4 regions of the Sporosarcina sp. GW1-11 genome follow, and region 3 is predicted to be linked to each of the others. Evidence: riboswitches for the same ligand, from Rfam matches in the RefSeq annotation. Region 3 holds a riboswitch; each other region holds the start of a gene.
The links. Region 3 has a riboswitch for S-adenosylmethionine ahead of ORD22_RS03475 (bifunctional homocysteine S-methyltransferase/methylenetetrahydrofolate reductase). Riboswitches for the same ligand answer to the same signal wherever they lie in the genome.
Positions count from the first base shown of each region.

Region 1: another riboswitch for S-adenosylmethionine. It lies ahead of ORD22_RS13530 (MFS transporter); the one in region 3 lies ahead of ORD22_RS03475 (bifunctional homocysteine S-methyltransferase/methylenetetrahydrofolate reductase).
Region 2: another riboswitch for S-adenosylmethionine. It lies ahead of metA (homoserine O-acetyltransferase MetA); the one in region 3 lies ahead of ORD22_RS03475 (bifunctional homocysteine S-methyltransferase/methylenetetrahydrofolate reductase).
Region 4: another riboswitch for S-adenosylmethionine. It lies ahead of ORD22_RS08850 (methionine biosynthesis PLP-dependent protein); the one in region 3 lies ahead of ORD22_RS03475 (bifunctional homocysteine S-methyltransferase/methylenetetrahydrofolate reductase).

Region 1 covers NZ_JAPMIW010000027.1:10,242-18,065, reverse strand. The annotation lists gene ORD22_RS13545 (dihydrolipoamide acetyltransferase family protein) at 1-178, shown strand, start outside; gene ORD22_RS13540 (hypothetical protein) at 250-402, opposite strand; gene ORD22_RS13535 (molybdopterin-dependent oxidoreductase) at 817-2,874, opposite strand; SAM riboswitch class I at 3,039-3,129, shown strand; gene ORD22_RS13530 (MFS transporter) at 3,260-4,531, shown strand; gene msrA (peptide-methionine (S)-S-oxide reductase MsrA) at 4,649-5,179, shown strand; gene ORD22_RS13520 (methylmalonyl-CoA mutase family protein) at 5,498-6,277, shown strand; gene ORD22_RS13515 (methylmalonyl-CoA mutase family protein) at 6,214-7,137, shown strand; gene scpA (methylmalonyl-CoA mutase) at 7,130-7,824, shown strand, end outside.
Region 2 covers NZ_JAPMIW010000008.1:27,822-35,645, reverse strand. The annotation lists gene thpR (RNA 2',3'-cyclic phosphodiesterase) at 1-194, opposite strand, end outside; gene ORD22_RS07000 (HAD family hydrolase) at 372-1,166, shown strand; gene ORD22_RS06995 (small multi-drug export protein) at 1,239-1,685, shown strand; gene serA (phosphoglycerate dehydrogenase) at 1,727-3,313, opposite strand; T-box leader at 3,448-3,674, opposite strand; gene ORD22_RS06985 (thioredoxin family protein) at 3,932-4,243, shown strand; gene ORD22_RS06980 (AbrB/MazE/SpoVT family DNA-binding domain-containing protein) at 4,287-4,556, opposite strand; SAM riboswitch class I at 4,738-4,844, shown strand; gene metA (homoserine O-acetyltransferase MetA) at 4,936-5,844, shown strand; gene ORD22_RS06970 (YetF domain-containing protein) at 5,932-6,636, shown strand; gene ORD22_RS06965 (HAD family hydrolase) at 6,747-7,406, opposite strand; gene ORD22_RS06960 (spore coat protein) at 7,511-7,824, opposite strand, start outside.
Region 3 covers NZ_JAPMIW010000003.1:78,846-86,669, reverse strand. The annotation lists gene mcsB (protein-arginine kinase McsB) at 1-972, opposite strand, end outside; gene ORD22_RS03500 (UvrB/UvrC motif-containing protein) at 962-1,525, opposite strand; gene ORD22_RS03495 (CtsR family transcriptional regulator) at 1,522-1,992, opposite strand; gene bioB (biotin synthase BioB) at 2,218-3,222, opposite strand; gene ORD22_RS03485 (biotin transporter BioY) at 3,219-3,818, opposite strand; gene ORD22_RS03480 (hypothetical protein) at 3,981-4,178, opposite strand; SAM riboswitch class I at 4,343-4,454, shown strand; gene ORD22_RS03475 (bifunctional homocysteine S-methyltransferase/methylenetetrahydrofolate reductase) at 4,584-6,443, shown strand; gene metH (methionine synthase) at 6,424-7,824, shown strand, end outside.
Region 4 covers NZ_JAPMIW010000011.1:74,402-82,225, reverse strand. The annotation lists gene ORD22_RS08885 (LutB/LldF family L-lactate oxidation iron-sulfur protein) at 1-526, opposite strand, end outside; gene ORD22_RS08880 ((Fe-S)-binding protein) at 544-1,263, opposite strand; gene ORD22_RS08875 (hypothetical protein) at 1,539-1,709, opposite strand; gene thiC (phosphomethylpyrimidine synthase ThiC) at 1,726-3,498, opposite strand; TPP riboswitch at 3,621-3,742, opposite strand; gene ORD22_RS08865 (methylated-DNA--[protein]-cysteine S-methyltransferase) at 3,788-4,297, opposite strand; gene ORD22_RS08860 (DMT family transporter) at 4,320-4,634, opposite strand; gene ORD22_RS08855 (DMT family transporter) at 4,637-4,969, opposite strand; SAM riboswitch class I at 5,125-5,229, shown strand; gene ORD22_RS08850 (methionine biosynthesis PLP-dependent protein) at 5,312-6,442, shown strand; gene ORD22_RS08845 (glucose 1-dehydrogenase) at 6,624-7,385, shown strand; gene ORD22_RS08840 (hypothetical protein) at 7,452-7,634, opposite strand.

The DNA.
Region 1 (7,824 bases), on a different contig from region 3:
AACGATCGTCAAGCGTCCGGTTGTCATGAACAATGGGATGGTTGCTGTACGCGATATCGTCAACCTTTGCTTGTCTCTAGATCATCGTGTCTTGGATGGTTTAGTTTGCGGGCGTTTCCTAGCGCGTGTGAAAGAATTGCTAGAGAATATGTCTAAAGAAACTACATCGTTATATTAAATACAGAGAACCTTCAGCGCTACCGCTGAAGGTTTCAGGCTGTAGACAAACTCCATAAATTTGGAGTTTGATTACAGTCTCTTTTCTTTTACAATAGAGTAAACGTCAGGAAAGGTTGATTTCCGCTGCGGATGGACGCGTTCCGCGGGCACGGCCTCAGCCGCTTCCCTCGCTGCGCTCAGTCCAGGGTCTTCGGCTCGTGCTGTTCCCGCTGGAGTCGCCATCCTCCGCTCCAATCAACTGGAACCTGTTGAACACTTATTGAGGTGATGGAAATGATGACGAAAAATCAGATCAATGAACGTGAACAGTTGGAGATGCTGACAATTGAACAGTTAGTGCCGCAAAATCACTTGGATATAGCGGAAGACTTGAGGCGTCATGAGGAAATCAAGTGAATACCAGAACTAAGTCAGAAGCTATTTTACAGATTTTATACTGAAAATAACAAAAGGGTTGGAAATCGTTACGATTTCCAACCCTTTTGTTTACACTCTGGAACCTTCAGCGCTACCGCTGAAGGTTATGAGAATTCGTTTCCCTGCATTTGGCAGAGATGTTCGTATGGGCTACTGGTCTCTAGCAAGTAATACGTTTTCATCTCTACGTAGTTCATATGCTTAGCTAGTAGGCTTATTTCAGGATTCTTCATTTTGGGAGTGCGAAACGCTCACTTCAACGCGGCCTGAGAAAAAAGTGGCGCCGCCGCCCATGTCAGCTATTCGATTGGGCGTTAATGCGTTGACAAGTCGTTGTTCACCTGTCTGATCTGCCCACAGTCCTAGACTCACGACAACACCGGGAAGGACGTGTTCACCAACTGAAATAGTCATTTCACATTCCCCACGGTCGTTCCATATACGGACAACTTCTTTGTCTGTAATTCCCCGAAGTTCTGCATCGCGCACATTCATAAATAACTTAGGTTCTTTTTCCATTTTGATATGCTTTTCATTATTCGAAAAGATCGTGTTCAAAAAATTATGATTAGCTGTAGGTACATATAGTAATGGATAATCGGAATCCTGAATGATTGGGATATACGTTGGAAGAGCTGGATAACCGTCCAACTCCATCTGTTTGGAATAAAGTTCAATTTTACCGCTAGGGGTTTGTAAGTTGTGTAACATATTGTTCGTGCCGCTTGCTTTGATGAAGCGCTTTTCCTTTAACGATTCATATGTAACTTCAGATATATGTGGATTGGTAAGATTACTTAATGCTTGCCTCATCATTTCCTGATCATCATCTTTAAAGGATGGCTCATCAAACCCCATCGCTTGTGCTAACAGTCTGAAGACATCTGAATTGGATTTGCTGTCTTCAAAAGGAGGAATGACGGGCTCGTGTATATGAATGTAATGATGCCAGAATGACGTATAGAAGTCCGTATTTTCAAATGCAGATGTGGCCGGTAGCACAATGTCCGCAAATTTAGCTGTGTCTGTTAAAAATAAATCATGAACAACCATAAATAAATCAGTACGCTCTAATCCTTCGCGCACTTTATTCGCATCGGGTGCGACTAAGGCTGGGTTGCTGTTGTAGACATACAATGAACGGATCGGTTCATTTTCTTCTAGTAACGCATCGCCTAATTGATTCATATTAAACCGCCGTGTAGGCTGTTTCAGGAGATTTGGATGTTCAAGCGCAGCTATATTATGCGTCAAATAATCTGCATTTGACTTAAGGGCACCTCCTCCTTTTACTTCCCATTGGCCAGTCAATGCCGGTAAGCAGGCAATGGTTCGGACAATCATTCCGCCATTATCGTGATGCTGCAGACCATTTCCGATTCGGATCATGGAAGGAGAAGTAGTTCCGTACATCCGGGCTAACGAGTAAATATCTTCCACAGATACACCCGTAATGCTAGAAACTATTTGAGGGTCGTAGTTTTTTACATGATCCGCCAACTCCTCATAGCCTATCGTATAGTCTTCTAGAAATGACTGATTGACCATGTTTTCTTTAAACAGAATGTGCATAATACCTAATGCAAGCGCTCCGTCAGTGCCAGGAAGGATAGGGATGAACCAATCTGCCATACGTCCGGTCTGGTTTTTATGGACGTCAATGACGACAATTTTAGCACCATTTTTTCTAGCTTTTTGTGCAATCATCATTTGGTGCATATTCGTGCTGACAGCGTTAATACCCCAAAGGATGAATAATTTTGTTTCTGTCATCTCTTCTGGATCTGTGCCATAGCGTCCGCCCATTGTATAGTTGTACCCGACCTCGCCAGCGACAGAACAAATGGTTCGGTCAAGTTGACTCGATCCAAGGCGGTTGAAGAAACGACGATCCATTCCTTTTGAACTTAACTTCCCCATATTTCCATAGAAGCTATATGGGAGGATCGATTCTGGACCTACTTCTGAAATTAATGTTTTCCAATGGTCCGTGATCGTTTCAATGGCTTCTGTCCAACTGATTGGGACAAACTTCCCGTCGCCTTTTTGTCCGACACGTTTCAAAGGTGTTGTAATACGGTGTGGATCGTAAATTCGTTCGGACATATGGCGAACTTTATTACAAATACTTCCTTTTGTTACAGGGTGTTCAGGATCTCCTTCTATTTTAACGACCTTCCCATCTTGTTTATGAATAAGTAATCCACACTGGTCTGGACAGTCAAGTGAACAGACGGAAGGAACGACACCATTTTCTATCTCTACATACGATTGCAAATCAATACCTCCTAAAACTTTGTCGACATAATCTGTTTAGTATATCATAAGAATGACTATTTCTTTAGAAGTTTCAGATAAGTGCTTGACTTCAACTTAATAACTCTATATTGTATATCCATTGCTTTAAATATTACGTATTTTCATTTAACTACATAGTATGTTTTCTATCAAGAGAGATGGAGGGACTGGCCCTATGAAATCTCGGCAACATTATTGTGCCAAATCCAGCAAGCTTTGCTTGAAAGATAGAAAGGGTTCAACATTTATATTCCATTTGAATATGAATGTATGTCAAAACTCTTTCCGTTCTTTGGAAAGAGTTTTTTGTTACATGAAAATATATACGCAACTAAGAAAAGTAAGTAGAAATGGAGAGAATGGTATGTTAGAGAGAATCGGTATTACAAAGAACTTAGGATGGGGCTTTTTTGGTGTCATGCTCTTCATGATGGGTGACGGAATAGAAGCTGGGTGGCTCAGTCCATTCTTAGTCGATAACGGGTTGACGATTCAACAGTCAGCCGCAATTTTCACAGTGTATGGAATATCGATAGCTCTTGCCTCTTGGTTTTCAGGAGTTTGTTCAGATGTGTTTGGTCCTAAACGTACGATGATGATTGGATTATCCGTATATATTATTGGTACAGCTGGTTTTATCACGTTCGGTTTTCCAACGATGAATTATCCAGTCATGCTACTAACTTATTTCATTAAAGGTTTCGGTTATCCTTTGTTTGCCTATTCCTTTTTAACATGGGTCATTTATAAAACACCACAAAATAAATTAAGTTCAGCAGTCGGTTGGTTCTGGTTTGCGTTTTGTGCGGGAATGATGGTGCTTGGGGCTTGGTATTCAAGTTATGCGATCCAACACCTCGGTTACATTAATACATTGTGGACTTCTATTTTTTGGGTATGTCTCGGTACGTTCTTTGCTTTAGTGCTCAATAAAGATAAATTTGAGAAGAAAAAAGTCGCTAACAAACGCGAAGCAGTTAGAGAATTATTAAAAGGTATTACGATTTTAAAATCGAATCCACGCGTTGCAGCAGGTGGGATTGTTCGCGTGATCAATAGTTTAAGTGTTTATGGATTCCCTGTATTCTTGCCGATTCATATGGCACAGCACGGCATTGAAACGACTGCTTGGTTGCAATTATGGGGTACATTTTTCTTAGGAAATATCATCTTTAATTTAGTATTCGGTTTTATTGGAGATACATTCGGTTGGAAACAAACGATTATTTGGTTTGGTGGAATCGGTTGTGCCATTTTCACACCGCTATTGTTTTACGTACCTGTCTTGACTAATGGAAATCTACTGATGACAAGCATTGTTGGATTCATTTGGGGTGGCTTAATAGCTGGTTTCGTTCCGATTGGTGCATTGGTACCGTCTGTCGCGGGTGAAGAAAAGGGAGCGGCGATGTCTGTGTTAAACTTTTCGGCCGGTTTGTCAACGTTCGTCGCACCTGCCATTGCATTGGCATTCATTGGGACTGTAGGAGCTGAAGGGGTTGTTTGGATTTTTAGTTTCTTATATGTAGTTAGTGCGGTGATTGTTAAATTCATACGCGTTCCGGAAGAGGATACGATGCGCAAACAAGCGATTCCGGTCTCTTCATATGGCGACAGTGTGACGAGTGTTGATTGATGAAGTTGCTGAGAACTGCAATGAACAGAATAATATGGTAGCGTAAATAGTGGCATTCTAGCAAGAAGGCATGGACCATAATTAAAAACTAAAGCGAAATGAAAGGCGATGTTGATAGTGACTAATAATACGTTTGAAAAAGCTGCATTTGCAGGTGGTTGTTTCTGGTGTATGGTAAAACCGTTTAAAGAATGGCCAGGCATTCAGGATGTTGTGTCAGGCTATATGGGTGGACATCTTGAAAATCCGACGTATGAAGATGTGAAAAAAGGCGACTCAGGCCATGTGGAAGTCGTTGAAATCACGTTTGATCCAGCTGTTTTTTCATATGAACAGTTACTCGATGTGTTCTGGCAACAAATTGATCCGACAGATGCGGAAGGTCAATTTCATGATCGTGGCTCATCGTATACGACAGCGATTTTCCATTACACGGACGAGCAACGGGAAATTGCCGAACAATCCAAAGCGAAGCTAGCGGCAAGTGGCATATTCTCAAAACCTATCGTCACAGCTATCCGTCCCGCAGAAACGTTTTATCGGGCAGAAGAGTACCATCAAGATTACTACGAAAAAGAAAAAGAACATTATAAAGATAACCGCGCGCGTTCTGGTCGAGACGAATTCATTGCCACTCACTGGAAGTAATAGTGGCCTAGTTGTGCGTAAAAAGTTCTTAAAGAGATCTACGGAAGTCCCTTGATATAATCTATCGAGGGACTTCCTTTTTTATATCCGCGTGACATTCTTCTTGCGACAATCCTACGATCTTCCTCTTTCCCATCCGATAGTTCTTTTCCTCTTACTTTGCAACTATCTTTTTGAAGCTGAAGACTTTTATTAGATTTATATGAAAATTGTATGACATCTAATCATTTTCCTCTTTCTTCATTGGCTACACTACGGTACACTAGTAGTATTGATGGTCAAAAAGGGGGAAGCAACACCATTATGCCTATACATAATATGAAATCATTCACATTTACGGCGCCGAACTATGAAGAATGGAAAGAGAGTGCCATTCAGTCATTGAAAGGAAAGCCATTTGAATCATTGTTTACGAAGACCACAGAGGGTATTGAATTGAAGCCCTTATATACAAAAGAGGATCTAGATCAACAAAAGATCTCACGCGTGACGAAGCCAGCATTTGGCTGGACGGTTGCACAACCTGTCAGCGCGACAACGGGAGAAGACTTCCTACTTCAGTTGAAAGAATCATTAGAACGAGGCAATGAAGCGATTGCGTATAACGGCTTACACCCAATATCTTGGAGTGAGCAAGCGCTTCGTCAATTAGCACAATTGCTTACAGAGTATCCACTTCTCTTTACAGAAGTGAAAAAAGAAGATCCAATTTTGCAGGCCTTTTCATATATTGAAGATGCGAAACGTGCAGATGTAACGGGTATTTGTATTAGCGAAAGTACGGTTTTACCGGAAGATTTGCCGAACGTTAAAACAAAAGGAGCAGATCTATGGACGGCTCATCATGAAGGAGCGGATGCGGTTACAGAACTTGCGTTGTCACTTGCGATCGCTGCTGAACTAGCAGAAAAGGCCACTTCATTTGAAGAGTTTACGAAAGATTTTTATGTTCGTTTTGCTTCTGACACACATTTCTTTATGGAAATCGCGAAATTCCGTGCATTCCGTGTGTTATGGAAGTTATTTAACGAAGCATATGGCGTGGAGAACGCGAAACAAGTACCATTGCTTGCTATTCGAAACTCGATCCATATGTAAACTTATTACGTGGCGGGAACTCCGCGTTTGCTGCGGTACTTGGGGGAGCGGACTGGTTAACGGTGTTGCCACATGATGTGTTGACTGGCACTTCTGCTAGCTCTATTCGCTATGCACGCAATATTCAACTCGTATTAAAAGAAGAAACACATATCGACCAAGTACTCGACCCTGCAGGTGGTTCATACTTCATCGAGTCGTTAACTGCAGAATTAATTAGCAAAGCTTGGGAGAAGTTTTTAGCAATCGAAGAAAACGGTGGCTATCAGTCGTTTCTACAATCTGGTGAACTTAGCAAGTTATACGCTGAACGTCAGAAAGAAATGGCTAGCGGGAAAAAGACGTTGATCGGTACGAATGTCTATGCAGAATTAATCGACACGAACTTGACAGATGCCTCTTCTGTGACGGTATCGAAACGTTTGGCTGAGCCGTTTGAACATCTTCGCGCACGTACGCCAGAACAGTTACCAAAAGCAGTACTACTAAACTTTGGTGCATTAAAAGATTATAAACCTCGTGCAGACTTCGTCAGTGGATTCCTAGCTGTTGGTGGCATTGAGGCACAGTGGAGCCCTTCTTTCGACTCTATCGATCAAGCGCTCAGTTGGATCAAAGAAGAACAGCCACACTATGCGGTAATCTGTGCTTCTGCAGCGGCAACGGAAGAAGTCGTTACAAACTTCTTAAAAGAAGATGCAGGAGATGTTGTTCTGGATGTAGCGGGGAAATACCCGAAAGAACTTTCCGATCAATGGCTTGCTAATGGGCTAAATGGCTTTATGTTCGCTGGTCAGGATAAAATAGCAAAATTACAGGACATTGCCAACATTACGATAGGGGGCCATCCAGTTGAGTAAACCCGATTTTAAAAAAGTAGATATACAACAAACGCTAAATGAACTGTCGCAACAAGCGCAAGAGAAAGAAACCTTCGCAACGAATGAAGGGATCGATGTTTCACCGGTCTATACGGCAAAAGATATTGAACATACGGAGCATGTATCTGATTTTCCTGGTATTGCGCCGAATACACGCGGTCCGTACCCGACGATGTATGTCGCGCGTCCGTGGACGGTTCGACAGTACGCTGGGTTCTCTACAGCGGAAGAAAGTAACGCGTTTTATCGCCGCAACTTGGCGATGGGACAAAAAGGATTATCGGTTGCATTCGACTTGGCGACGCACCGTGGCTACGATTCCGATCACCCACGCGTAACAGGAGACGTCGGAAAAGCGGGTGTAGCGATTGATTCGATTGAAGATATGAAAATTCTATTTGACGGAATTCCTCTTGATCAAATGTCTGTTTCGATGACGATGAACGGTGCAGTATTGCCGATTATGGCGTTTTATATCGTAGCAGCTGAAGAACAAGGTGTGCCTACAGAAAAACTATCAGGGACAATCCAGAATGACATTTTGAAAGAATATATGGTGCGGAATACGTACATATTCCCACCGGCAATGTCGATGCGAATTATTGCGGATATTTTCTCGTATACGTCGCAAAACATGCCGAAATTCAACTCGATTTCTATTTCGGG
Region 2 (7,824 bases), on a different contig from region 3:
TTTCTCAAAGTATATTCGAGTGAGTTTTTTTCGTCTTCATTTAATTCTCCAATATACCGTAGGGTCAAGTGCAAATCATGAGCATGTGGAATGACTTTGTATTTTTCCTTTAATTGATACTTCATTCGAAAATGTTCAGCAATATCAACAACGTTGTGGGCGATGGAGATGCCAATAAAATAATGTTGTGCCAAATTCAGCTCACCTCCTATTTGATAGTTTCCCTTACTTGTTTTGAAATATGCATAAAATAATGAAAGAGGAATTAAGGCCTATAAACAGTAGCAAGCTACCTAACAAATTAGCGGATTCAAGTGTATAATAGAAATTGGATGTAACTATGAAATTACGAAAATGAAGGGGATGGCGTTATGATTAAAACATTGATTTTCGATTTGGATGACACGTTAATTTGGGATGCGAAAAGTATTGCGATGGCATTTCAAAAAACGTGTGAGTATGCAACTAAAAAAATGGGAGTAAACCCAGCGGAATTAGAACATGCGGTACGTCAAGAAGCGAGAAAACTATATGCAACGTACGAAACGTTCTCGCACACGCAAAACATCGGTATTAACCCTTTTGAAGGACTATGGGGCGTCTTCGACGATGAAGGCGAAGAATTTCAGAAGATGAAGGAAATTATTCCAGGATACCAAAGAGAAGCGTGGATTAGAGGATTAAAGTCACTTGGAATCGATGATGAAGCGTTCGGTAGAGAACTAGCGGAAAAGTTCCCTAGAGAGCGTAAAAATCATCCCTTTATATATGAAGAAACATATGAAGTGCTTGATCGTTTAAAAGACAATTATCAGCTAGTGTTACTGACAAATGGTTCACCTAGTCTACAAAAAATTAAGTTAACAATTTCACCAGAAATCCCACCGTATTTTGAACATATTATTGTTTCAGGTGCATTTGGTAAGGGGAAACCTGATGCTTCTATTTTCCAACATGTACTTGATACATGTGGCATTCAAGCGGATGAAGCGTTGATGATTGGTGATAATTTGATGACGGATATTTTGGGTTCTAATCGTGTAGGCATGAAAAACGTTTGGATTAATCGCGAAAACAAAGCGCCAAGTGATGAAGTAAAACCAACATATGAAATAACAAATTTAAATGAGATATTTCCTATAATAGCTAATTTAGAAAACCGATGAGGATTCCTTCCTCATCGGTTTTCCTATTCTGCTATACTTGTTCTAGCAGAAACTACATCGAGGAGGTTCATCATGCTAGAATACGTTTTTGTTTTTTTAGGCGCAGCTATACCATGGATAGAAATCATGCTTGTCATCCCTCTAGGTATCATACGAGGCTTGTCACCTGTATGGGTTGTAATCCTTTCATTTGCAGGAAATATGGCAACCGTCCTACTACTAATCCTCGGCTTTCAGCAAATCCAAGATTGGATTGAACGGAGGAATAAGAAAAAAGGAAAAAGGGAGTCAAAACGCCGGCGACAGGGAGAAAAAATAATGAATACATATGGCTTACCTGTGTTGGCGCTTGCAGGTCCGATCCTTATCGGTACACATATTGCAGCTTTTATTGGGCTTGTCTTCGGTGCGAATAAAATGACTACTGCGGTTTGGTCTGCCATTAGCATCGCACTTTGGTGCCTAGTATTTGGCATCCTTACCGCCATGGGCTTCGACTTCTTTGTTAGTCGAACATAAAAAACTCAGCTGATACGCATATCAGCTGAGTTTTCACGTTCTTATAGGTCGATTGCTTTTGCATCGTGAATGTTTTGAACTTCTTTAATGCGTTTAATGGAACTAGATTCTACGTGGTGATCGACCGTTAACATCATGATCGCGCCGCCACCTTCAGCAGAACGTCCTACTTGCATCGCTGCAATGTTGATATTCTCTTCAGCGAGCAATGTGCCTACACGACCGATTGCACCAGGTTGGTCAATATGGCGAATGAATAGCAAGTGACCGCTTGGGATTGCATCAACAATATAATCGTCAACTTTTACAATACGTGGTCCAAGACCGTTTAGAAGTGTACCTGCTACTTTTCGAATGCCTTTATTTGTTATGATTTCTACTGTGATCAAGTTAGAGAAACCTTTACCAGTAGTCGTCTTCTGCTCGTTTATCTTGATGCCGTAACGTTCAGCTAATAGCTTCGCGTTTACGTCGTTGACAGTTTCACCAAGGTTGCGTTTTAGAAGTCCTTTTACTGTATTACGTGTCAGTGCGCGTACGTCGTAGTTAGCTAGTTCACCCGCATATTGAATGTTGATCTCGTTAATAACAGAGTTTTGGATTTGTGATAAGAACATACCTAGTTTTTCTGTTAGATCGAAGAATGGCTCGATTTTCGCCAAAACGTCACGAGAAACAGATGGTAAGTTTACTGGGTTACGTACAGATCCAATCGTTAAGAAGTTGACTACGTCACGGCTAACGTCCACGGCAACAGATTCCTGTGCTTCGAACGTGCTTGCGCCTAGGTGAGGTGTAGCAATGACTTCTGGTAACGTCAATAATTTGTGATCCAAGAATGGTTCTTCTTCAAATACGTCAAGTGCTGCTCCTGCTACTTTGCCTTCAATGATTGCATCGTATAGAGCATCTTCATCGATGATTCCACCGCGTGCACAGTTGATAATTTGTACGCCAGTTTTCATTTTCGCGAATGCTTCTTTGTTAATCATTCTACGTGTTTCTTTTAGTAATGGTGTGTGAACCGTGATGAAATCCGCAGCTACTAGTACTTCGTCAACTGTTCCGATTTCAATACCTAATTTTTTCGCGATATCTTCTGTCAGGAATGGATCATATGCAATTACGTTCATACGCTGTCCTTTTGCGCGTCTTGCCACTTCAGCACCAATACGCCCAAGTCCGATAATTCCTAGTGTTTTATTTTTTAATTCCACACCAAGGAACGACTTTCTGTCCCATTTGCTGTTCTTCAACGAGTTAAATGCCTGTGGAATTTTGCGTGCCATTGCCATCATCATAGCGATTGTATGTTCAGCAGCTGAGTTTGTGTTGCCGTCAGGAGCATTTACAACGATAATTCCTTTTTCAGTCGCAGCATCTAGGTCGATATTGTCGACACCTACACCTGCACGACCAATGATTTTCAATTGATCAGCTGACTCCAACAATTCTTTTGTAACGGTTGTTTGACTACGTACAAGAAGTGCGTCGAAACCTTTGATGCGATCCTTCAACTGGTCTGGTGATAAGTCTGTGTCAATTACAATTTCAAAACCTTCTGCTTGTCGTAATGGGAAAATACCGTCTTCGCTAAGTGGGTCACTAATTAGTACTTTAAAAGCCATGTTAATCATTCTCTCCTTCGATTGTTTGTATTGGATTTTTATTGATTAAATTGCACGCAATCAAGCGTTTATGTAAGTTTGCGAAACCCCCTTTTTATGTAAAATAAAAAAGCCTTCCACCCCTTACATACTACGTAAGGGGCGAAAAGCTCGATAAACTAACGCGGTACCACCCTTGTTTTGCTGCCAAAGCAGCCTTCATTCAGCATGCGTAACGTGCATGTGACGAATTGGCCTACTAAAAATTCAGCCAATCAATTCAGAAGTGCCACCAGCCTAAGAATTTACTGATTCTCACCACATCATCAGCTCTCTAAGAAATTCTTTTTAAAGGTAGGTATGTCTTCGTCAAAATTGTTTTGCATGTATTAAATTTAGAACTAATCATAACATGTCCAAAGTTATTGTCAATTACTTTTCTGCAAAAAATGAAAAACTATCAAATACGAACGTAAAATAGTGAATTTATTGTGAACGTTCGTGTTTGGGTGATGAAATGATGGAAATACTAACATTTAAAACGCGACTAGGGTAAATAGCGTAAGTCGTCAGAAGAGAAGAAAAGGTGAAATCAATGCTATAGTAGAACCTTACTATTCATATAAAGGAGTTTTGGACATGAAGAAGTTGGAATCCGTAGAGCAATTTGAGCAACTGAAAAAGGAAGAACGCGTCATATTCTTATTCACGGCAGATTGGTGTCCCGATTGCAGAGTAATTGAACCTTTCCTACCGACATTGGAAGTGGAATTTGCTGAGCATGAATTTATTTCTGTCGATCGTGACGACTTTATTGATTTATGTAGTCAACTCGATATTTTTGGAATCCCTAGCTTCATTGCATTTAGTGAAGGGAATGAAACTGGGCGATTCGTTAGTAAGAATCGAAAAACAAAAGAAGAAATAGAAGAGTTCATCAACAGTCTATGAATGTTTCAATCAAAAAGCCATCTCTATTGAGATGGCTTTTATATTATGAAAAACTTTCTAGTTCTTTCAAAAGAATCTTTGCACCTTCAGGGCTAATGAATAAGCCATTTGATAATTGTTTATTCTCATCTAAAACTTCACCAGTAATGAAACAGACTCTGCTTGCTTGATACTTTCTTAAAATAATTCGATCGTCTTCAGCGAATATTTCAATCGGATCCCCTTTGTCTATCAGCAAAGATTTTCTAAGCTCTTTCGGAATAACAATTCTACCGAGGTGGTCAACTTTTCGAACAATCCCTAAAGATTTCATGGTGCCCTCCTTGAAAAAAGTAGTTGTTAATTCCTATTATACACAAATTTTAACGATCTACAATTTGCAAGATGTTAATCTACCGAACTATTTGAAAATTGCGCTATACAATTTGTTTATTAATGTTATAATACTTAGTAAATCAATTTTTGAATTTGTATTGGAAAAATAACTTCATAATTACTTATCAAGAGAAGCTAAGGGAATTGGCCTGATGACGCTTCAGCAACCTCTGTGTAAACAGGAAGGTGCTACCTCCAACAAGATTTTATTCTTGAGAGATAAGAATGGTGTGCGGATACCCTCATTTTCTTATCTACAAGAGAAGGGGTATTTTTATTGTAAAAAATAGATACATGAAAAATAAGGGGGAAAACAAATGCCGATTAACATACCTAAAAAATTACCAGCAGGAGAATTACTTAAAGAAGAAAAGATTTTCGTTATGGATGAAGAAAGGGCAATTGCGCAAGATATTCGTCCATTGAACATATTGATCTTGAACTTAATGCCTGAAAAAGAGAAAACGGAACTTCAATTATTGCGTTTGCTGGGGAATACACCATTACAAGTGAATGTAACGTTTTTAAATACAGCGACGTATGTTTCAAAAAATGTTAGTCAAACACATTTAGAAACATTTTATACTACATTCGAACACGTCAAAGATCGTCGTTTTGACGGTATGATTATCACGGGCGCACCCATTGAGCTTATGCCATTTGAAGATGTAGTGTATTGGAAAGAGTTTGTGCAAATTTTGGAGTGGACGAAAACGAACGTAACTTCGGTACTTCATATTTGTTGGGGTGCGCAGGCAGCACTTTATCATCACTATGGTATTGATAAGTTTGAGTTAGAGAAGAAGTGTTCAGGAATATTCGTACACAATATTACGGATCCGACGGTTAACTTAGCAAGAGGATTTAATGATGAGTTTGTTGCTCCGCATTCTCGTCATACATCCGTTCCCATTGAAGAAATTCAAAACCATCCCGAGTTAACGCTGCTTTCTACTTCTGAAGATGCAGGAGCTTTCATCATTATATCTAATGATGAAAAGCATATTATGGTTACCGGGCATCTAGAGTATGATGCTTGTACATTAGCGGAAGAATATGCCCGTGATGTCCAAAAGGGAATGGATATCGATGTGCCAGTAAATTATTTTCCTAACGATGACCCAACTAAAGATCCAAAGAATACATGGCGTTCGCATACTCATCTGCTATTCTCTAACTGGCTAAACTACTACGTTTACCAAGAAACACCGTACGTCTGGAATTAAAAGCGATTGGATTCGAATAGGCTACTTAACGTATAATATCATCTACTTTCACACATACTCCAAGCAATGGAGGTGCATGTTGTGAACATAGATGAGTTCTGGGAATTAGCTTTTTGGGAGATGACATTACGAACGGTACTTTCTTTTATCGTATTAATGATTTTGGCTCGTTTCATGGGGAAAAAACAAGTTTCTCAACTGACCTTCTTTCACTATGTAACTGGTATAACGATTGGTTCTATTGCAGCGAACTTAGCAGGGGAGTCAGAAACCCCTTTTCTTAATGGCATGTACGGTATGATTTTATGGGCGTTATTGACGATTTTAGCCAATTTTTTATCATTCAAATCAGTGAAAATACGTGTTGCTCTAGATGATAAACCGATGATTGTCATTCAAAATGGTAAAATTATCGAAGGTTCGTTACGGAAATTACGTCTGAATTTCAATGAATTGAATATGATGTTACGAGAACAATCTGTATTCTCTATGAAGGATGTCAATTATGCGATTTTCGAAACGAATGGGAACTTAAGTGTGATGCTAAAGCCTTCGGAACAACCAGCAACAAAGAAAGACGTCAAAGGTTCTACTACGATGCCAAAGTATATTCCGACTGAGATTATTACGGATGGCAAAGTAGAGGAGAAAAATATGCGCGAATTGAACTTGACGGATGTATGGTTGACTCAACAATTGGAGCAACAAGGCATTGGTAAGCCGGAGCATGTTCTCTACGCAGAAATTCAGACAGATGGTAGTTTATATGTGAATGCATTAAAGAAAATATAAAACAAAGAACTCTGAAGTTTATTCAGAGTTCTTTGTTTTTTCTAATTCTCTAATTTCTTATAGTCTACGTAAAGGATTTAAGCACAAGCTAAGTTTCGTATGGGGTTATTTTATAGAATCTCCCATTTTCGTTCGTTCGCTATAGCTGTTAGTTTTGCATCGGGTCTAACGGCGACTGGGTTTCCGACTTTTTCTAAAACGGGCAAGTCAGCGATGCTGTCTCCATATGCATAGCTGTTAGCCCAATCGATTGTTTCGCCTTGTAATGCTTTCTCAACTTGTTCATTTTTACGTTGTCCTTGAATATGTATAAACGGCAAATCCATTGCAATTTTCTCGCCTTGTGATGGAATATCTGTACCGATGACGTGGTCAAAGGATAAGTGAGGGGTGACTGCTTTCAAAAATGGTGTATAAGCTCCAGAAACTAATAATACACGATAACCTGCTGCACGGTGCTCGTCTAATCGATAGATGACTTTTTCATTGAAATCGCGTGACATTTCACCGCGCATGTCTTCGAAATAGGTTTGTAGTTGTGAAGTAGTCAGTGAGGAAAGTGCTTGTAAGTATAGTTTCATAGAACGTTCTTTCATTTCGGCTTCCGGCAATATTTTTAGTTTGTATCTTATATAAAGCGGTAAGATCGAACGATAAAACTTTCCGTAGTAACGCTTGTAGATTGGATGGTTCTTTAATTGATCCATCAATAATGAAAAGGTTTCTTTCGTATACAATGTCCCGTCAAAGTCGAAAATGGCAACTTTCATATAAACACTCCTTCATTTCTATTCATACCTACAGTATACAAATATAATGAAGTGAAAAGCAAAAGAGCAGACGGGAAAGTTCTCCATCTGCTCGTCCTGCTGACTTATTGAAGAGGATTAGGCATGCCTGGTTGTCCTACAGGTGCGAATGATTGAAGCAACAAATTCATGTCATGTTCTTTTAATTGTGGCATTTGGTAATACTGGTGTTTATTTTGATAAATCGCTAACTCATAAGCCATTTCGATGCAGTTTGGTATGGAATCTGCGAGCACACGACGAACAACAGGGTTACATACTTCTAACGCTGCAGCTGCTTTTCCAGTGGAGCCTTCTTTCGCGGCACCAAGTAAAAAGCCGGAAATGATTTCGTCTGTAATTTCACCAGTCGATTGAATCGGCTTCGTTGGAGGTTTTT
Region 3 (7,824 bases):
ACGCTGAAGAAAACCCGGTTGCATAAAAATCATTAATTCATTTAAAATGGCCATGTCGATATTTTTGATGATACCTAAATCAATACCCAAACGAACGTCCGACAAACATCTAGCCGCTTCTGCTGAAGGAAGAATTCTTGCATGCGTAATCGTACCGAGGGATCTGAATAGACGATTTTCCAAATGCACTTCAGATTTTGCTAGAAGCAACTCACGCGATTTCTTCTCATGTGCAATCAAACGTTTCGTAATACTTTCTAAATCCTTCAAAATTTCTGATTCCGATTTACCTAGTGTAATTTGATTAGATATTTGATAAATATTACCGAGTGCTTCGCTACCTTCACCATAGCTTCCACGGACAACCATACCTAGCCGCGAGATTGCTGGAATGATACGCTCAATCTGCTTAGTGATGGTTAGCGCTGGCAAATGCATCATGACAGATGCCCGCATGCCCGTTCCTGTATTCGATGGGCAGCTAGTTAAATAACCAAATGTCTCATCGAATGCATACTCTAGATTACGTTCTAGTTCACTATCCACATGATCCGCTTGTTCGTATGCAGTATCGATTTGAAAGCCTGGATAAATACATTGAATGCGAATATGATCCTCTTCGTTCACCATAATGCTAATTGTCTCATCTTCAGATAATAGAACAGACCCATATCGATCAGGTTCAATCAACTGCGGACTTACTAGATGTTTTTCCACTAGAATTTGTCGCTCAAGGGATGATAAGTCCGCCATCGATATCCCCGCGAATTGGTGTTCTTCCATCGTTGCTACTGCTTGATCGACGGCTTCATTGACACGTTTAGCTTCTTCTTCAGAGGCGCAAATAGGGAATAGCCGATCTTGTAAGTTGCGCGCCAGACGGATTCTCGTGGATAGAACGATGTCTGAATGTTCACCTTTTGCGACCATCCAGCCAGCCAGTTCACGTTTGATGAATTTTTCAAATGACATCTTGATCATCACCTCCATCAGACAATTGCTGTTTGACTTGATTGGCTTCATCACGTAAAACCGCAGCTTCTTCAAAGCGTTCATTGTCTACTGCTTCCCGCATCTTTACTCGAATATCTTCCAGCTTCTTTTTCAAAGCAAAACGTTCGTTTAGAGAAACCGGTATCTTCCCACTGTGACTTGAGTTACCATTATGCAATTTAGCAAACACACGTGGTAATTGTTCACGAAACGTGTCATAGCAAGTCGCACAGCCAAATTTTCCGACGTCTAAAAAACGATGAAACGTCAGACCACAATTTGGACATTCCGGACCTGCGACTACTTCGTTCGGCTTTTGCCCCGATAACAGTTCCGTGCCGCCTAACCAGTGCGCTAAAAATTGTTGAATGGATAACGGTTCTTGATCTGGACTGAATGAAAATGTCTGAGAATAAAATGCACATTTATCACACAAATGCCTTTCGGTTACACCATTCATCGTCTCTTGTTTAAAGACTACAGTTGCAGGTCGTTCTTTGCAGTTTTCACAAAGCATCTGTATCCACCTCATTCTACTTCTTCGTATAGTAACGTAACTAACATGGCGCGAAGTATACGTGAACGCAATGCATCACGTTCCGGTAACATGTAGCGCAGTGTCGCACGACCAACCGCGGCTAGCATAAGTTTGGCTTCTCGCTCTGAAATTACTTCTTCTTGAATTAAACGATAGATTACATCTTCCGCCATAGTGGAGGACGCTTCTACTTCTAAGATGTCTAATGCTTGTTCTAGCAGATCCTTACGGGAGTTCGTCTGCACACGATAAATCCGAATGTAGCCTCCACCTCCACGTTTCGATTCGACTGCATAGCCTCTTTCGACCGTGAAGCGTGTTTTAATTACATAGTTTATTTGCGAAGGAACGCATTGAAACCTCTCGGCAATTTCATTCCGTTTGATCTCAATAGAAGCACTATCTTCCTTTTCGATAATCGACTTCAAATACCCTTCTATAATGTCAGAAATATTCCGCATCTCGTCACCTCGTTTCTGCTCATTTCTTGGTTGACTTTGACTATCTTTGACTTGATTGTATCGCAGAAATTAGGCTGGATGCAATTCTTTTGATTGGCGGCGTATGCTTTTTATTTCAAATTTATAGCGATAGGCTGTCTCTATTCATAGACGATTATTCATAGAGTCCCGATCTTTTTAAACATACTAAAAAACCACGTATGGATTTACGTGGTTTTTTGTATTTTATATAGTAACTGGTTCTTTTTTCAATGGTTCTAAATCTACTTCGAAGCCCATGTCTTCTAGCATTTTTCGATCTTGATCATTTTCTTGACCGGCTGTTGTCAAGTAGTCACCGATGAAGATGGAGTTTGCTGCGTATAGGCCAAGTGGCTGTAGACTGCGAAGGTTAACTTCGCGTCCGCCTGAAATACGGATTTCTTTTGTTGGATTGATATAACGGAATAAGCAAAGCACTTTTAAGCAATAGCGCGGATCTAACTCAGATGTACCTTCTAACGGCGTACCATCTACAGCATGTAAGAAGTTTACTGGAATAGAGTCTGCATCAAGAACGCGTAAACTATGCGCCATGGAAATTACGTCTTCTTTTGTTTCACGCATACCAACGATCACGCCTGAGCATGGTGAAATCCCTGCTTCTTTTGCATGTCCTACTGTATTTACACGATCATCATACGTATGTGATGTTGTGATGCTTTCATGGTGCGCTGCAGAAGTATTCAAGTTGTGGTTATAACGATCCACGCCCGCTTCCTTCAATCGAACGGCTTGCTCGGGCTTCAAGATACCGAGGCATGCACAGACAGTCATCCCTTGATGCTTTTCTTTGATCTGCTTAACGGAATCAATTACGATTTCAAGTTCACTGTCGCGAGGTCCACGTCCACTAGCTACGATACAATACGTACCAGCTTTATTAGCGGCTGCGCGTTCTGCACCTTCTAAGATTTCTTCCGCTTTCATCATCGCATACTTTTCAACAGGCGCTTTTGAAACGATAGATTGTGCACAGTACCCACAATTCTCCGGGCATAGTCCTGATTTTGTATTGATAATCATATTTAGTTTTACTTTATTTCCATAGTAATGAGAACGAATCGAATAGGTCGCGTGAAGTAGCAACAATAAATCTTCGTCTGGACTGTTCAATATAGAGAGCGCTTCTGCGTCTGTAAGAATATGTCCTTGCAATACTTTGTCTGCCAACAGCTGATAATTTGTCAAAATGTACGCCTCACCTTCAAGTGTTTTGAAATTCTAAAAGCAAAGATTCCTGCGAGTACCGCTAATACAATATCTTTTGGCAGTGGCGGAACCATCCAAAGCCAAGCAACTTTATACGTAAATGCATCTGGTGCAGCAGCCCACATTTTATAGGCAAAATACATCCAGTTCGTACCAAGTAAGTAGTTAACTGAAGTTGCTACAAGAGATGCAATAATGAATGCGGATAATGTTCGTTTCCGCTCGACTATTTTACCTGCTATGTAGGCGATTAAGATAAAGGTAAGAATGAAGCCAAATGTCGGGCTCAGTATTTGTCCAAAGCCGCCTGAAAATTTAGCGAATACAGGTGCCCCTGCAAGACCAATCAACATATAGACGGTCATAGATAATGCACCTAGTCGACTACCTAATAACAATCCTGACAATATGGCAAAGAATGTTTGTAATGTAATCGGTACTCCCCCGACCACCAAAAATGGAACGAATGAAGTAATATTCGCTCCAATCATCATTAGCGCTGCGAACATTCCACTATATACAATAGTTAATGCACTGAACTTACTTTGGGAACGCCCTTCTGTTACTGTTGCCATCATTCCACCTCTTCATATTTTAGTTACTATAAAAATGATAATGGTTTACACATATTGTGTCAACAACTTTAAGAATCTAGTTAACAAAAGAAAAAAGCTGTAGCCAAACTCCTTTTCGTGAGTTTAGCTACAGCTTAGGCTGTCGATATACTTTTTGTCAGCTTACTTCTTTTTATCAATTTTCTCTTCTTTTTCTTTCCGGAATAACACAAAAGCAATTAAACCACTAAATACGGCTGCACCAAATGTTATATAGACACGTGAATCATAGGGTACTTCTTCATAACTATTACCTAGCATAATCCAAGCAAGCGTACCTACTAAGAAGGCAATCGGAATAGAGTATTTAAAAAATTGCATAATCCCTCACCTTTTCAAGTTAGTCCTTTAATTTTATCATATTCCTCCAGTTTTCTCTATGCGACGAGCTCCCTTTATCAACTTCACTAAACATTCACTTGACGATAACTAACAAACTCGCTATGCTATGCTTAGAATAATCGAAATAATTTAATAAGAATCATATCTTATCAAGAGAAGCTGAGGGACTGGCCCGTCGACGCTTCAGCAACCAGCCATTATAGGCAAGGTGCTACTTCCAGCGGTTTGTCCTAGCGGCAAACTGACAGATGAGAGGGATCTAGTCATTGTGATTACAAAGCCTTCTTTTTACTTGAAGGCTTTTTTTGATTAGTAAAAAGGTGAAATGTCTAGACGTTCTGACACATGTAGATAGATTATTAAAGTAAAAGGGGAGACTTGACTATGTCATTGCTAAAGAAACTTCAAACAAATGTCTTAACAGCGGATGGGGCAATGGGAACGATATTGTATTCATACGGTATAGATTATTGTTATGAGGAATTAAACGTAGAGAAACCTGAAATAATAGAGAAAATCCACCAAGATTACATTACTGCAGGGGCAGATATAATCCAAACGAACACATACAGTGCCAATGCGGTGAAGTTAGCTCGTTACGGATTGGAAAGTCGAGTTACAGAATTTAACAAAGCGGCGATTCAAATTGCCAAACGCGCAGCAGCACCAGGAGGTCAGTTTGTGCTTGGGACGATTGGTGGTTTGCGTGGGATTAGAAAAAGCGATGCCTCATTAGATGAAATCCAGAAAGTTGTGCTTGAACAAGCGAACGCATTACTGACTGGTGATCCGGATGGCTTATTGTTAGAAACCTATTATGATTTTGAAGAACTTTCATCCGTCGTCACCACTTTGCGCCAAATCACAGATGTTCCGTTAATTGCGCAAGTTTCAATGCATGACCCTGGTGTGCTGCAAAATGGCCTTTCATTAAACGATGCACTACATCAGTTAGAATCACTAGGCGCTGACATTGTCGGAGTGAATTGCCGCTTAGGGCCTTACCATACAATTCAAGCATTCGAAAACGTTACATTGCCGGATAAGGCATTTTTATCAGCTTTCCCTAACGCTAGCTTGCTAGACGTAGAAGATGGTCGTATCGTCTATGAATCAGAAGCTGAGTATTTCGGTCGCGCTGCTGTATTGCTACGTGATCAAGGCGTTCGATTAATCGGTGGATGTTGCGGAACAACACCTAAACATATAAAAGCAGCTAAAACACGCTTGGAAGGGTTAGCTCCTGTTACCGAGAAAGTTGTAGCACCTGCAAAACCAATTATTATTCAAGAAGCAGGTCCTGTTAAACATCAGCCACTTCACGAAAAAGCGAAGACAGAACGTACTGTCATCGTTGAACTGGATACGCCACGTCATTTAGAAACTGAAGATTACATTAAAGGTGCAAACCTCTTATATGATGCAGGTGTAGATGCTATCACTATGGCGGATAACTCATTAGCATCACCACGAATCAGTAATATGGCGATGGGTTCTATCATTAAGATGCAACACAATATCCGTCCCCTTGTTCACTTGACGTGTCGTGACCATAACTTAATCGGTTTACAGTCACATTTGATGGGACTTGATGCACTAGGCATACATGACATTCTCGCAGTAACGGGTGACCCGACAAAAGTAGGCGACTTCCCTGGTGCGACAAGTGTCTATGACGTCTCGAGTATGGAACTATTGCAACTGATTAAGCAGTTGAATGAAGGAATTTCATTCTCTGGTAAACCATTGCGTAAAAAAACAAACTTCTCTGTTTCTGCAGCTTTCAATCCAAATGTACGCGTAATTGATCGTGCAGTGCAGCGGCTTGAGAAGAAAATTGAAGCAGGTGCGGATTATTTCATTACCCAGCCTGTTTATACAAAAGAAAAGATCATTGACGTGTACGAAGCTACGAAGCATTTAGATACTCCGATTTTCATCGGGATCATGCCGTTGACGAATATTCGTAATGCCGAGTTCTTACATCACGAAGTTCCAGGGATTAAACTATCCGAGGATGTGCTGGAAAGAATGCGCGAATGTGGAGATGATCGAGGGCAATCCACCGCAACAGGTATTGATATTGCAAAAGAGCTTATCGATACAGCTGCGAAATACTTTAATGGAATCTATTTGATCACTCCATTCCTTCGTTACGACATGACACTTGAATTATATGAGTATATTAAGCACTTAGATGAACAGAAGGAGAGGGAATTAAAACATGCAGAAACATCCTATTGAAGAGCAACTAGAGAAACGAATCCTTATCATTGATGGTGCGATGGGGACGATGCTGCAGGCAGAAGATCTCTCTACTAAAGATTTCGGCGGCGAAGAATATGATGGCTGTAACGAATACTTAAGTGTTTTACGTCCTGACATTTTGGAAAGAATTCATGATGAATACTTGGAAGCAGGGGCCGATATTATTTGTACGAATACTTTCGGTGGTACTCCCCTTGTGTTAAATGAATTCTCCCTCGGCCATCGTGCAGATGAGATCAACACGAAATCCGTTGAAATTGCAAAAAAAAGTGCTGAAAAGTATTCGACTCCTGAATGGCCTCGTTTTGTAGCTGGTGCGATTGGGCCGACAACTAAGACGCTTTCCGTTACAGGCGGTATTACATTCGACGAATTATCCAATGACTTCTACGTACAAGCAAAAGCACTAGTAGCCGCAGGAAGCGACTTAATCTTAATGGAAACAAGTCAAGATATGCTGAATGTTAAAGCAGGCACAATCGGAATTAAAAAAGCATTTGAAGAACTCGGACGCGAAGTACCTATTATGATTTCAGGTACGATTGAACCGATGGGTACAACGCTTGCTGGTCAAAGTATTGAAGCATTTTATATTTCCATTGAACACGTTAACCCCCTTTCTGTCGGTTTAAACTGTGCGACTGGTCCTGAATTCATGACAGACCACCTACGTTCACTTTCAGATTTGGCAACTAGCTATGTTACGTGTTATCCGAACGCTGGACTTCCCGACGAGGAAGGTCATTACCACGAATCTCCTGAATCTCTATCTAAGAAGCTTGAAGGCTTTGCTGATAAAGGTTGGTTAAATATGGTTGGCGGCTGTTGTGGTACGACTCCTGATCATATCCGTGCAATACGGGAAGCTGTAAAAGATAAAGCCCCTCGTCAAATGCCAGAAGAACCACACGGGCATGCCATATCTGGTATCGAACCTTTACTTTACGATGATACATTACGACCACTACTGATCGGTGAACGGACAAATGTTATCGGTTCACGAAAGTTTAAGCAGTTAATCGTTGACGAAAAGTTTGAAGAAGCCTCTGAAATCGCACGAGCTCAAGTAAGGCGTGGCGCGCATGTACTGGATATTTGCTTAGCGAACCCAGACCGTGATGAGCTGTATGACATGACACGATTCATGAAGGAAGTTGTTAAAAAGGTTAAAGTTCCTTTAGTAATTGACTCCACTGATGAAAATGTCATTGCAGAAGCATTGAAGTTTTCTCAAGGGAAAGCAATCATTAACTCGATCAACTTAGAAGATGGAGAAGAACGTTTTGACGCTGTATTACCACTCGTGAAAAAGTATGGAGCGGCTGTAGTTGTTGGTACAATCGATGAAATCGGGATG
Region 4 (7,824 bases), on a different contig from region 3:
AATCGAGTTTCTCGGCGAATACCGTACGGATTTGTTCTCGGTTTTTATGAAGTGCAGGAGCTACGATATGCGATGGTGGATCGTGATCATCTACTTGTAGAATGTACTCTCCTAAATCTGTCTCGATGACTTCACAACCTGCTTCTTCTAATACCGTATTCAGATTAATTTCCTCTGTCACCATCGATTTCGATTTAACAACTTTCTTACCTTCTTTTTTCACTATGACGTCACGAACGTAAGCGCTTGCATCTTCTGCCGTTTTAGCAAAGAATACGTGACCTCCACGCTGCGCTACGTTTTCACTCAGTTGGTATAAATAGTAGTCTAGGTTTTCTAGTACATGCTGACGAATTTCTTCACCATGTGAGCGCCACTCTTCCCAGCTTCCGAGTTCTTCAGCAGCATCCAGTCGACGACCGTGCAATCTCTCCTGTGCACTTGCCACCGCTTTACGCATAAAGTCATCGGAAATATTGTCCTTTGTACGCTCATTGAAGTTTTTCGCGCTAAATTTCATCGACATAAATGTTCACCCCATTTCTATTCGTAGCTATTCAGTACTTGCGCTATGTGCATGACGCGAATCGACTTGTCTGTTCGCTCCGCGCGACCGCCGATATTCATGAGACATCCGCAGTCAGCTCCGATTAAATAATCCGCTTCCGTTTCCATCGCACTGTTTACTTTCTCGTCTACCATCTGTTCCGAAATATCGCCCATTTTAACAGAAAATGTCCCACCGAATCCACAGCAATTATGACCGTTCGGTAATGGAATCATTTCTAAACCTTCGACTTGAGCGAGTAATTTCTTTGGTTGTTCTTTCGCACCCAGTAATCTTGTCATATGGCATGACGGATGATAGGTTGCTTTTCCCGTTAGTTTTGCACCTACATTCTCGATCTCTAACACGTCTACTAAAAACTGCGTGAACTCATACGTTTTATCCGCAAGTTTCTGCGCTCTGTCACTCCACTGTAAATCATCCTTGAATACTTCAGGATACAATTTGAACATCGTTGCGCAAGACCCTGAAGGTGTGACAACATATTCTGCATGTTCAAATGTCTTAATCATGTTTTTCATCGCAGACTTCGAACTTTCTACGTAGCCGCTATTATAAGCCGGCTGACCGCAACATACTTGCCCTTTAGGAAACGACAGTTCACACCCTTGTCGCTCTAACACTTCTACCATGTCTTTTCCCACATCCGCATAAAACATATCGACTAAGCATGTGATAAATAAACTAACTTTCATATTCACTCACCTCTTTAAAAGAATTCAAGCCACTTCTATTGTTCGTCCATAAGCAGGGAGTACAGTTTTCTCAGTAGTCAAATACATTTGTATAGGATTCACCGCTACTACTTCATTAATCTTTATCGGCTTAACTTGTTTGTATTCGCGGTCGTCGTCCACTCCTGTCTTGTGAAATCATTATAATCTATAATTGTCTGCCATGCGCATTCTATATATTTATTTGAAACAAAAAACTAGAAAGAGCAAAGTCTAGCTAGCTCTTTCTAGTTTACTTAGTAATGAATACTCTCAACGAACTTACATTTCTTACATTCTCGATGAGTTGTTGATTCTGTAAATCGGTGAATACAATTAGCTTGTAACTGCTTTAAACGCAATTCCAATTGACGCAAATTTTGACGTGTTAAAGCAATGTCATACACTAACGAATTCGCCGTTGTCATATGACTCACTCCTTATTCAGAGATAGATTTTCGCACCAGATTTCTTAAATTCATTTGCTTTCCTTTGCAAACCTTGTTCAATTTCTAGCTTTTCTTCCAAGCTATTTTCATCTGCATACTTTCTTATATCGTGTGAAATTCGCATACTACAGAATTTAGGTCCGCACATAGAACAAAAGTGAGCCACTTTCGCTCCTTCAGCTGGTAAGGTTTCGTCATGATATTCCATGGCACGCTCAGGATCCAAGCTCAAATTGAATTGATCTTGCCAACGGAATTCAAAGCGCGCTTTAGATAAAGCATCATCACGTTTTTGCGCATTCGGATGGCCTTTCGCTAAATCCGCTGCATGCGCTGCAATTTTATACGTAATGACACCTTCGCGAACATCTTCTTTATTCGGTAAGCCAAGGTGTTCTTTTGGCGTCACATAACAAAGCATCGCCGTACCAAACCAACCAATCATCGCTGCCCCAATTGCAGACGTAATATGATCATAGGCAGGAGCAATATCTGTCGTTAACGGTCCTAATGTATAGAATGGAGCTTCTTGACATATCTCTAGTTGCTTATCCATATTTTCTTTAATCAAATGCATCGGAACGTGGCCTGGCCCTTCAACCATCACTTGGACATCATGCTTCCAAGCAATTTTCGTCAGCTCGCCAAGCGTTTCAAGTTCTGCAAATTGAGCTTCGTCATTGGCATCTGCAATTGAACCCGGACGTAAACCATCTCCTAAAGAAAAAGCAATATCGTACTGTTTCATAATTTCACAGATTTCCTCAAAATGCATATAAAGGAAACTTTCTTTGTGATTTAACATGCACCATTGCGCCATAATTGAACCGCCGCGCGACACGATGCCCGTCATACGATTCACGGTCATAGGAATATAACGCAATAACACACCCGCATGAATCGTGAAATAACTAACACCTTGTTCTGCTTGCTCGATTAATGTATCTCGAAATACTTCCCAGGACAGATCTTCCACCCGACCATTTACTTTTTCAAGTGCTTGATAAAGCGGCACAGTTCCAACAGGTACAGGCGAGTTACGAATAATCCATTCACGTGTCGTATGAATATTTTTTCCTGTAGATAGATCCATAATACTATCTGCACCCCAACGTGTAGCCCATGTCATCTTCTCAACCTCTTCAGTAATTGATGAAGACACTGCTGAGTTGCCGATATTGGCATTAATCTTAACATGGAACTTGCTTCCGATAATCATCGGTTCCGCTTCTGGATGATTGATATTGCTAGGGATAATTGCCCGTCCTCTAGCGACTTCATCGCGAACTAGCTCTGGGTCTACCGCTTCACGAATTGCGATAAATTCCATCTCAGGTGTAATGATCCCTTGTCGGGCATAGTGCATTTGTGTTACATTACGTCCTTTTTTCGCACGTAATGGTTTGCGTTTTAACAATGGAAATTGCTGAGCATTGTTCATTTGTTCCGACGTACGAAAACCGTTATCTTGTGGCTTCACTTCACGTCCTTCGTATTCTTCCACATCATTCCGCTCAAGAATCCATGTTTTTTTAATCGCGGGAAGTCCCTTTTTTATATTTATTTCATATTCAGCATCTGTGTACTTTCCACTTGTATCATAGATTCGAACAGGTTCATTTGGAAATTCACCTCGTTCTGTCACAGTCGGTGATAAGGCGATTTCACGCATTGGGACAAGGATATCGGGACGGCTACCTTGCACATACACTTTTTTACTTGCCGGAAAACACGTATGAATCTGAATTTCTTCTGTTGCTTTTTTCATTTTGTCATCGTCTCCTTTTTGAGGGTAGACCATGACTACATACAAGTAGAGGGAATCGACGAAAAAAAGACCAGTTCCATCGTAATGGACCTGGTCTTCAAAAACGCACAAATAAGCACGTCGATTGTAAGATAAAACTTCCCCACGCTGGTACGAGCCAGATCAGGTCCAAAGAGTTCGGAATGCATGCGGTTCATTTCATTCCATCTCAGTCCAGTTTAGCTGGACACCCCTAGTTATGATTATTGAATTGTCGAACATTTCCAGTTTAGCATAGACTTCTACATTGTCAACCAATTATCTTTGAACTATTTTCCAATTGAAGCAACTGTTCCTTTATTTCTTTTCCATCCCGGTACCCCGACAAGCTTCCATCTTTTCCAACGACTCGATGACAGGGAATCACTAGGAGAAGCGGATTTTTCCCGATGGCCGAAGCGACCGCTCGAACAGCAGATCGTTTGCCTATTTTATTAGCAATGATTGAATAACTGACCGTGTCTCCATAAGGTATTTCTTGAAGCGCGTTCCATACTTCAAGTTGAAATGGCGTGCCCTGTTGATCCATCCGTATATCTTTAAAGTCTGTCTGTACACCGGATAAGTATTTAGCAATTTCATTTGCATAAGTTGCTAATTCACTAGCATTTTCCACTATTTCTACTTTAACGAATTTCTCGTAACACCAGTCGGTCAAATATTGTTCGCTACTGTCAGACAATCCTACGTAACACAGACCTTGTTCAGTAGCCGCCAGCGTTACTTGCCATTTTACAAATTGAAACTTGGTCCAATACACCAATTCCCTCAAACCCTTTCAGTCAGCCGAATAACTTTAAACCAACAGCCCCTACGATAATTAACGATAAAAAGAAGATGCGCTTGACGCTAGCGGATTCTTTAAAAATGATTATCCCCATTACTACCGCACCCGCTGCACCAAAGCCTGTCCAAATCGCATAAGCTGTACTCATTTGAATTTCACGCATAGCAAGGGAAAGAAAAACAAAGCCGAAACTAAAGATGCCCACAATGAGAAATAATCGTGTCATCGAGCGCTTTTGTAAATAATAATTGATACTCATGACACCAAAAATCTCTCCTAGACTGGCAATCGCCAAGTAGACCCAAGCCATGATTAATCGCCTCCTTGCTGATCTGCTTCATCCGTTGTCATCTTAATACCAACAACCCCTATTACAATCAACGCGATAAATGACAAAGTGATCCACGTAAAGTCCGCTTTGAAAACGAATATATCGACTACTAAAATCGCAGCAGCTCCTGATCCTGTAAATACAGCATAAACAGTTCCTGAAGGGAGCTTCTCACACGCTTTAATGATGAAGTAAAAACTAAAAATAATTGCTACGGTCGTACCAGTCCATTGTAAAAAAGTCTCCGAGTAACGTAATCCAACTACCCAAAAGATCTCTACAAGCGCTGCTAAAGCGACATAACCCCAAGCCAATGCGCTCGTCCCCTTTCAACTTTCAACCTACTTTTTAGTATAGCAAATTTTTTAGTTGAACGAAAAATGAACCTCCTATCTAGGAGAGAAGCTTGCATCTACTATGTCTGAATGATAGAATGATTTTGTCACTAGTATTTCTTATATTTCGAATATTCTTATCGAGAGAGACGGAGGGATAGGCCCAAAGATGTCTCAGCAACCAGCCGGATCGGCATGGTGCTAATTCCAAGGGTGAACACTCACCTTGAAGATGAGAATACGACAAACAAACTTGTATGTTCGAGGGCCTATTCGAAATGAAGAGGTCTTTTTTTATTTTTCTAAAGGGGATGAATGTTGATGACAAACAACGGATTAGAAACAAGATTAGTACAATTAGGAAATAATTCAGATAAGAGAACTGGTGCGATCAATACCCCTATTTACTTATCAACTGCTTATCATCATGATGGCCTTGGAAAATCTACTGGATACGATTACACACGCACAAAAAATCCGACACGCTCCGTTCTAGAAGAAGGAATCGCTAATCTAGAGTCCGGTGATCAAGGGTTTGCTTGTAGCTCTGGAATGGCAGCGATTCAGCTAATTCTATCTCTGTTCAAAACAGGCGATGAAATACTTGCGCCTGAAGATTTGTATGGTGGAACTTATCGTTTGTTCAATCAATATGAGCAAATGTATCAGATTACGACACGCTACTTATCATTTGAAGATGTCACGGAAGTGGAACAGGCAATTACAGAGCGCACAAAAGCGATATTCTTGGAAACACCTACGAATCCACTGATGTTGAATATCAATATTTCAATCTATGCTGAGCTCGCAAAAAAGCACAACTTACTGCTAGTTGTCGATAATACATTTTTAACGCCCTATTTCCAGCGTCCGATTGAAGAAGGTGCAGATATCGTCATCCACAGCGCAACAAAATATATCGGTGGACATAATGACGTACTTGCTGGTCTAGTTGTCGCAAAAGGAGAGGAACTTTGCGAGCGTTTGTTTACGAAGCATAACGCAATTGGCGCAACACTTTCACCACTTGATTCATGGCTCGTTGTCCGAGGACTAAAAACATTACACTTACGCATGAAACAACATGATGCCAATGCCAAAGCGATGGTTGCCTATTTGGAAGAAGAACCTTTAATCGTGGACGTGCTATATGCAGGAATCGGTGGTATGGTATCTTTCCGTGTACAAAATAGCGAATGGGTTGGTCCTTTCCTAGAAAATATGCAACTTATTTCATTCGCAGAGAGTCTTGGCGGAGTGGAAAGTTTCATCACGTACCCAACGACACAAACACATATGGATATTCCAATCGAAGAGCGGAATCGTCGCGGTGTCGATGATCGTCTACTACGTTTTTCAGTAGGCGTTGAAGATATTGAAGATTTAATCGCTGATGTTAAACAAGCACTTTATGCTGCAAAAGAAGCGGTGGAAGGCGTAAAAGTTCAATAATGTCGGATGAAAATAAAACAGCCCGAACAATCAGTTTCATACTGACTGTTTAGGCTGTTTTTTGACGTTCCATTAAAATTTCCGCTCAGCATACTAAAAAAACAATTTATTGTTCATAATACTTTAATGTTAAATTGTATACTATAATATGAAGGTATGAATTAAATTGGAGGCGATTTTGTTGAAACGATTAGAAAACAAAGTAGCAGTTGTAACGGGTGCTGGCTCTGGACTCGGACGTGAAATTGCAGAATTATATGCACGTGAAGGGGCAAAAGTTGTCATCGCGGATATGAATATGGAGGGTGCAGAAGAAACCGTCAAGACAATCAAAGCCGCTGGAGGAGAAGCACTTGCAGTAAAAACAAACGTAACTGCGGAAGATGACGTTCAAAACATGATCGATACAGCAGTTGGGCAATTTGGAACGCTCGATATTCTTGTCAATAATGCAGGTATTATAGACAATATGTATTCAGCAGCAACGATTACCGATGACGTATGGGACAAAGTATTAGCTATTAATACAACAGGTGTAATGCGTGCGACGCGTAAAGCTTTATCGATTTTCGAAGAGAAAAAGGCGGGTGTCATTGTTAATATGGCATCAATCTCCGCAGTAACTGGAGGACGTGGAGGGCTAGCCTACACAGCCTCTAAACACGCAGTTGCAGGCATGACAAAAAATGTTGCTTCTCACTATGGTCCATTAAACATTCGTTGTAATGCAATTGCTCCGGCGGCAGTACCAACAAATATCACGAATAATTTAACACAACCTGATGAGTTTGGCATGAAGCAAGCACTTAGAGGAGTCAACATGATGAGCCGCCCAGGTACAACAGAAGAAATCGCAAACATTGCGTTATTCTTAGCATCTGACGAATCATCCTATGTTAATGGTGTAATTATGGAAGCTGATAACGGTTGGTCCGCATACTAAAATTGAAGTTACATTGTAAACAAAAGGTCTGGAAATCTATAAGATTTCCAGACCTTTTTCAAGAGATTAATGAGCTTGTTCCCACTTTTTCTTTTTACTTGAGCAAACAACTGCTGCCGGAGCTGCAATGAATGCTAGTGCCGCAATGCCCGCTAACATACCTGTCATCTCTTGGCTTCCTATAGAAAATCCTGCTGCTGCACCGAATCCGATTCCTGCCATAATTGCCAACACTACTACTTTATACATTGTATACCCCGACCTTTCAAGTTATGATTCCGAATCTTTCGTTGCTTTTAGCATACTCTTATTGAGAACGTTTTTCAAGTGTAATTGAGAATATTTTTCATTGATTTATTAATGTACTTGTAGTTTATGCAATGTGGGGAGTTGTTATGTTTATTCACGTTAAAAAGGTCTAAGCAAAATGCTTGGACCT